Thioclava sp. GXIMD2076: one gene and its partner. Each later gene encodes a partner of the first gene's protein in a complex. Links are inferred from orthologs where the notes say so. Each region holds a gene or a part of one and is shown on either strand. Other genes may lie near its edges.

What was found.
Region 2: the proteins of groL (region 1) and metK are in contact, whole or in part, in a cryo-EM structure (PDB 8P4O), measured with the Escherichia coli proteins. The link is inferred for Thioclava sp. GXIMD2076 from one-to-one orthologs.

The regions. Positions count from the first base shown.
Region 1 is NZ_CP149932.1:82,474-87,531, forward strand. Bases 956-3,901 are described here. They hold groL (chaperonin GroEL), read left to right. Parts: upstream 956-1,576; coding sequence 1,577-3,226; downstream 3,227-3,901. Other genes in these bases: WDB91_RS00435 (TraB/GumN family protein), read right to left, coding at 956-968; groES (co-chaperone GroES), read left to right, coding at 1,233-1,520; WDB91_RS00450 (EAL domain-containing protein), read left to right, coding at 3,484-3,901. Also shown: more of WDB91_RS00435, read right to left, coding at 1-955; more of WDB91_RS00450, read left to right, coding at 3,902-4,716; WDB91_RS00455 (H-type lectin domain-containing protein), read right to left, coding at 4,728-5,058.
Region 2 is NZ_CP149933.1:221,007-223,791, reverse strand. It holds metK (methionine adenosyltransferase), read right to left. Parts: upstream 2,084-2,785; coding sequence 917-2,083; downstream 1-916. Other genes in the region: lnt (apolipoprotein N-acyltransferase), read right to left, coding at 2,154-2,785; WDB91_RS14955 (tRNA (guanine(46)-N(7))-methyltransferase TrmB), read right to left, coding at 58-822. UniProt on the Escherichia coli protein: Catalyzes the formation of S-adenosylmethionine (AdoMet) from methionine and ATP.

The sequences.
Region 1 (5,058 bases):
AGCGTCAGAAGGCCGTCCCCGCCCACCATGTGCAGCGCCCCTGCCGCCACCATGATCGGCCCTTTGGCTGCCGCCTTCTCAATGACGGGCATCCAGTTGCGGTTGCGGGTGGTGATCAGAAGATCATGGGTGATCGCCAGCTGGTGGGTCACCGCGGCCGGATCCTCCCCGCGATCAAGCGCCTGCTGACGTTCGAACTCCCAGATCAGCTGGATCTCGCCGCGGGCATAGAGATCGGCCATGGTCGCCATCGTGGCATCGCCATCCTCCGTCGCCTCCATCGCCGATTTCAGCATGGCGATCTCGTCCTCTTGCGGGACGCCCTCCATCAGGGTGAACAGCGTGTCAAAGGGTTCGAGCGGCATGATTGGCACGTTGCGGGCCTGCGCCTCGGCCATCATACGCTTGTCCACCCCGCCCTGCCCCGCCTGCAGACTGCCAAGCATACAGCGCGGCATCGACAGGGTAATCATCACGAAGGAGGGCTGCATCTTGGCCAGCAGCGGCGCGGGAATACCGCGATCGGCCCCAAGCTGTCGCAACGCCTGCCAATCACGCTGCGACATCATGTCGGGCAGCGTCTTGTCCGCCATGAACATCAGATCGGACCGCTCACCCATCGCCTTCTGAAGCGCGGCTTCCTCATCCGGCCCCGCTTCGACCAGCAACGCGGAGATCTTGTCGAATTCGGGCAGAAGAGCCTGTTGCAGGGCCAGATGGCGCGGATCGGGCACATGGTTGGTTCCGACCAGAATGATGGACTGCGTGCCCTTGGTCGCGCGCCAGACAACACCCTGTCCGTAAGCCGTCTGACGGGCCTTCTCGGTGAGCGCCATCCGCGTGGCGCGGGGCATCGCATCAAAGAGATTACGCCCCGTACAGGCCGCTTCCGCGGCTATGGGCGCAAGAACTCCGCCCAGAACCAACACCGCCTGCAACAGACGTGACTTCAGGTGTTTGCGCAGCATCCGACCCCTCCCGTGATGACCTTCCCCACTCTAGCGCGCGCGCCCCTCAATGCCATCCCCCCAATAGGAACCGATCTGGCCGAGCGCGGTGGAAATCGCAAAATCCGCCCCTGTCGAGGCACATGTCAGGCGTTATGAAATTTGTCGCAAAAAATCTGGGGCGGGGTGTTGACACGAAGGGGGGGCAATGCCTAACTCCGGCATCGTTAGCACTCAGCAACAACGAGTGCTAAAAGCAACAACTCAGTTTTGGGAGTGACCCAGATGGCATTCAAACCGCTTCATGACCGTGTTCTGGTCAAGCGCGTCGAGAGCGAAGAAAAGACCAAGGGCGGCCTGATCATCCCCGACAGCGCGAAAGAGAAGCCGGCAGAAGGCGAAATCGTTTCGGTGGGCGAAGGCGCACGTAAAGATTCGGGCGAGCTGATCGCACCCTCCGTCAAAGCAGGCGATCGCGTTCTGTTCGGCAAATGGTCGGGCACCGAGATCACGCTGGAAGGCGTCGAGTATCTGATCATGAAAGAATCCGACATCATGGGCATCATCGCGTAAGCCACCCGCTTACCTGATCCCTGATTTCAAGAAATTCCAGTCAAGGAGCCAAAGATATGGCAGCCAAGGACGTAAAATTCGGCACCGACGCACGCAACCGCATGCTCAAGGGTGTCAACATCCTCGCAGACGCAGTCAAAGTGACGCTGGGCCCCAAAGGCCGTAACGTCGTTCTCGACAAATCCTTCGGCGCACCGCGCATCACCAAAGACGGTGTCTCGGTCGCGAAAGAGATCGAACTCGAAGACAAGTTCGAGAACATGGGCGCGCAAATGGTGAAGGAAGTCGCTTCCCGCACCAATGACGAAGCCGGCGACGGCACCACCACCGCAACCGTTCTCGCTCAAGCCATCGTTCGCGAAGGCATGAAGTCGGTCGCAGCGGGCATGAACCCGATGGACCTGAAGCGCGGCATCGATCTGGCCACCACCAAGGTTGTCGAAGCGATCAAAGCGGCTTCGCGTCCGGTCAACGACACCAACGAAGTGGCTCAGGTCGGCACCATCTCGGCAAACGGCGAAGCCTCGATCGGCACGCAGATCGCGGAAGCGATGCAGCGCGTCGGCAATGACGGCGTGATCACTGTCGAAGAAAACAAAGGCATGGAGACCGAAGTCGAAGTCGTCGAAGGCATGCAGTTCGACCGCGGCTACCTCTCGCCCTACTTCGCCACCAACCACGACAAGATGACCGCAGAGCTCGAAGACTGCCTCATCCTGCTGCACGAGAAAAAACTCTCGTCGCTGCAGCCGATGGTCCCGCTTCTCGAGCAAGTGATCCAGTCGCAAAAGCCGCTGCTGATCATCGCGGAAGACGTTGAAGGCGAAGCGCTGGCGACCCTCGTTGTCAACAAACTGCGCGGCGGCCTGAAAATTGCTGCGGTCAAGGCACCGGGCTTCGGCGATCGCCGTAAGGCCATGCTGCAGGACATCGCGATCCTGACCGGCGGTCAGGTGATCTCGGAAGATCTGGGCATGAAGCTGGAAAGCGTCGGCATGGACATGCTGGGCACCGCGAAAAAAGTCTCGATCACCAAAGACAACACCACCATCGTGGACGGTGCTGGCGACAAGGCCGAGATCGAAGCACGCGTTTCGCAGATCCGCACCCAGATCGAGGAAACCACCTCGGATTACGACCGCGAGAAGCTGCAAGAGCGCGTTGCCAAACTGGCAGGCGGTGTTGCTGTCATCCGCGTGGGCGGCCTGACCGAAGTCGAAGTGAAAGAGCGTAAAGACCGCGTTGATGACGCGCTGAACGCAACCCGCGCCGCTGTCCAAGAGGGCATCGTTGTGGGTGGTGGTGTTGCTCTGGTTCAGGGTGCGAAAGCGCTTGAAGGCCTGACTGGCGCCAATAGCGACGTGAACGCAGGTATCGCCATCGTGCGCCGCGCGCTGGAAGCGCCGCTGCGCCAGATCGCGGAAAACGCAGGTGTTGACGGCGCGGTTGTCGCTGGCAAGATCCGTGAATCGACCGATCTGAAGTTCGGCTTCAACGCGCAGACCGAAGAATATGGCGACATGTTCGCATTTGGTGTCATCGACCCCGCCAAAGTGACTCGCACCGCGCTGGAAGATGCAGCCTCGATCGCAGGCCTGCTGATCACCACCGAGGCGATGGTTGCCGACAAGCCCGCTAAAGAAGGCGCAGGCGCGCCGGATATGGGCGGCATGGGCGGCATGGGTGGCATGGGCGGCATGATGTAATCAGCCCCCTTCCATTTGTGGAAGCTTCGGGAAAGGGTGCCTTCGGGCACCCTTTTTCTTTGCGCGATGCCCCGGACAGCAACGAAAGATGAACAAATGTTCACGGGGTGAACTATTATGCAACGCAATCAGAATTTCGGATAATACAACCTGATTTTTCACAATCAGCGGTTGCTCGCCGAAACTTCCTCGAATACGAATCATTAACTAAGTTTTGTGCGTAAATAGTCTGTGGTGGCCTCGGAAGCGGGTCTGAAATGAATGCTGATTTCTCTTCGGCCCTGAGCCGACCCAAACATGCCGATCTGCGGAATGCCGTCATCGAATCCCTCAAGGAATCGCTTTCGGCCTTGCGTGACTTTCTTGGCATGGAAACGATCTTCGTTTCCGAAATAGAGGACGGGCAGCTTTGGTTCCTCGCCGTCGATGAAGCGTCGCCCTTTCTGACGCCGCTGATCCCCGATAACTGCATAAAGCTCGACCGGACATTGTGCTACTGGGTCTGCAATGACATCCTGCCTCAGATCATTCAGGGGAATGATCCGGTCATGCAGACCGTCCGTCGCCTCCGCGAGGACAAGAATTTCCAGATCGGCCTGCACATGTCGGTGCCGATCACCATCCATCCAGGACTACCCTTCGGAACGATCTGCTGCTTCTCGATGAAAGAGCGCGCGCCGCTCAGCGATCAGGAAATCCGCATATTCCGCACGATGGCCGATATGATCTCGACCAACCTGCGGCTTCAGGCGAAGATATCGGGCTTTGTCGAACCGATCGGGGAAGATCTGGCTCGTATGCTCAGCGCCCCGAGCATCCGGCCCGTATTCCAACCCATCCTCCATTTTGCCTCGGGCAGAACCTATGGCTTCGAGGGGCTATCGCGCTTTACAGACATGCCGCACTACAGCCCGCAGGACATGTTCAGGCTGGCTACCCAATATGGAATGGGGCCCAAGCTGGAGCTGAACGCCACCAACAGCATTCTTGACGAGGCAGAGCGCATGCAGTGCCGCTCGCTAGTCTTCCTCAACCACTCCCCTGACAGCCTTCTGGCCCCTTCCCTACAGGCACGGCTCGAGAGCTACCTGAAGAGTGATCGGCAGCGCGGCCTTGCGATCGAGATTTCGGAACAGGCTGTCATACAGGATTTCAGCAGGCTCGAGCATCGCCTCTCGGCGCTCCGCGAGATCGGCGTCAAGATCGCGCTGGATGATGTCGGTCAGGGCAATGCGGGCCTAGCACATATCCTCGCCCTCAAACCCGATCTCATCAAGCTGGACCGTGTCGTGGTTGCGGGTCTCGAGGCGCATCGCGAGAACCGCGCGATGGTGCGCGCACTTCTGCGGTTTGCCAAGGATATCGGCTGTGAACTGATTGCCGAAGGCATCGAGCGAGAGACCGAGCGCGCGATCCTGATGGAGCTGGGTGTCGAGCTGGGTCAGGGCTTCCATCTGGGCCGTCCGGCCCCCCTCCCCCTCCTGCATTAGGGCGTAATCTTTTAATACACGTCCCAGTCGTCGTCATGGCGCACAGGACCGATAGCTAGCCAGTCCGAACGCACGCGCGCGATCTTGGAATCTCCCCATGTGCGGAACACGATGACGAAGCCTTCCGTGGTAATCATATCGGCGGAGATATCCATCCGCGGATTATGTTGCTGGTCAATATCCCACATGGATAGCGTGACCTGCACCTTGGGCACGGCTGCATAGGGCTCGTCGAACGTGACGATGCGGCGCAGCTCGCGCGGGCCGGTGCCCGTCCACATCTGGCCACCATCCTGATAATCGGAAAAGAGCACGAGTGTTCCTTGGCTAATGCCAACAATC
Region 2 (2,785 bases), on another replicon or contig:
GACAGGGCGGCAGGCAACGGGTTTAGCCCCAATGTCCGTAGGCTTATTCGGCGGGCCCTAGACGGCAGGCTTGCGATAGGTCAGGTAATGCGGCTTGCGGCCCTCGCGCAGCGCCTTCTGCTCGTAGCGCGTCGAGAGCCAGTCCTCCCAGGGCGTATCCCAATCGCCCGAGACTTCCTGCGGATCGTCATAATCGAAGGCCGCAGGCACCTCAAACTCGGCCACGAAGCCTGCTTTGGGGACTTCCTGCACGGCCTGACGGACATAGTCGCAGATGTCGGTGGCAATGCGGAACTCGGAGCCCGGTTTCAGCGCGCGGAAGAGCGGCACCAGATGTTCCTGCGTGACAAAGCGGCGGCGATGATGGCGGGTCTTGGGCCACGGATCGGGATAGTTGAGGAAGGCTTTCGACAGGCTCGCCTCGGGCAGGATATCCATCAGATCGCGCGCATCGCCCGGATGGACGGCCACGTTTTGCGAGCCCAGGCGGCGGATCTTGCCCAGGAGCATCGCCACGCCGTTGATATAGGGCTCGCAGCCGATGATCTCGACCTGCGGGTAGCGCCCGGCCATATGGATCATATGCTCGCCACCGCCAAAGCCCACCTCGAGCCAGACCGGCTTGCCCTTGAAACGGGCTGCCATATCGATTGGCGTGCGGTCGGGATTGCTGTCCCAATCCACGGCGCCCGGCGACAGCGCGTCGAGATCCTCGTCCAGATAATCCTTCTGGGCCTTGTTCAGCGTGGGACCGTGGCGGCGACCATAAAAGTTGCGCCAGCCGCGTTCGGGGTGATCCGGGGTTTTAATATCATCGCTCATGGGCGTGGCGAATAGCGCCACTTTGCCCGAGCGGTCAAGATGGAATGAGAAAGGGGGCGCAAGCGCCCCCTCTCCGGTTGTCTGCCTGCTTCGATCAGACGGCTTTTTTCAGCGCATCGACAAGGTCGGTCTTCTCCCAGGAGAAGCCGCCATCGGCCTCCGGCGCACGGCCGAAATGGCCATAGGCGGAGGTGCGGGCATAGATCGGCTTGCACAGATCCAGATGGGTGCGGATGCCCAGAGGCGTCAGATCCATACATTGTGCAACCGCGCGCTCGATGGCCTCGTCATCAACCTGACCGGTGCCGAAAGTATCGACATAGACCGAAAGCGGCTTGGCCACACCGATCGCATAGCTGAGCTGGATCGTGCATTTCCGCGCAAGCCCCGCAGCCACCACGTTTTTCGCCAGATAGCGCGCGGCATAGGCGGCCGAACGGTCCACCTTGGTCGGATCTTTCCCCGAGAAGGCACCGCCGCCATGGGGTGCGGCACCGCCATAGGTATCGACGATGATCTTGCGGCCCGTCAGACCCGCATCCCCGTCGGGACCGCCGATCACGAAGGTGCCGGTCGGGTTGACCCACCATTCGGTCTCGGGCGTGATCCAGCCCGAGGGCAGGACTTCGCGGATATAGGGCTCGACGATGGCACGGATGTCATCCGAGGTCTGGCTCTCGCTCTCGTGCTGGGTCGAGAGCACGATCGATGTCACGCCCACCGGCTTGCCATTCTCATAGCGCACCGAAAGCTGCGACTTGGCATCGGGGCGCAAGGTCGGTTCGGCGCCCGATTTGCGCGCCTCGGCCAGACGGCGCAGGATCGCGTGGCTGTAATGGATCGGCGCGGGCATCAGCTCGGGGGTCTCGTCGACCGCATGGCCGAACATGATCCCCTGATCGCCGGCCCCGTCCTTATCCACGCCCTGCGCGATATGCGCCGATTGCGGATGCAGGAAATTGGCGACTTTCAGAGTGGCCCAGTGGAACTCGTCCTGTTCATAGCCGATGTCTTTCACGCAATCGCGCACGAGACCATCGACCTTTTCCATATAGAGCGCCAGTTTGGCTTTGTCGGTCAGACCGACCTCGCCGCCAACCACGATCTGGTTGGTGGTTGCGAAGGTTTCGCAGGCGACCCGGGCGTTTTTCTCTTCGGAAAGGAAAGCGTCGAGGATGGCATCGGAAATGCGATCGCAGACTTTATCCGGGTGGCCTTCGGAGACCGACTCGGACGTGAAAATATAGTTCTTACGTGTCATGAAAGACGTGCTCCGTTGGTTATATCCCCGTCACGCCAGGAAGCCGTTGTGACGGTTCGATACTTGTTGCCTAGACCTCCACACGAGGCCGGTCAACGGTATTTAGGGCAAAAAGGCTTAAGACCAGTAAAGATATGAGCATAGCTGCTATGACGGGCCAGTCTCCGGTCCGGGCATAAAGGGTTTCCGGCAGGGCCTGCGGCACCGGGAGATCCAGATGGCCTTGCGTGTTCATCCCGATCCTTGCCACCAAACGGCCGTATGGGTCGATCATCCCCGAAATGCCGGTATTGGCGGCGCGGGCCACCGGCAGGCCGAATTCGATGGCGCGCATCTGCGACAGGCTCAGGTGCTGGCGCGGGCCGGAGAGCTGGCCGAACCATGCGTCATTGGTGACCTGCATGATCCAGTCGGGCCGCGAGGGCGCGCGGCGGATATCTTGCGGGAAGACCGCCTCGTAGCAGATCAGCGGCTGGACCTTGCCTGCCATCCCCAAATCGAGCACCGTCTCGGCTGTTCCCGCCGAGTAGCCATTGCCTTGCTGTGCGGCAAAGGCGCCGATCCCGATCCTGCCCAAGGCATCCCCGAAGGGGATATATTCGCCGAACGGCACCAGATGGACCTTGTCATAAAGCGCCGTGACCTGCGCGTCTTTATCGAGCACTGCCAGAGAGTTATAATAGCGATCTCCCTCGCTGCGCT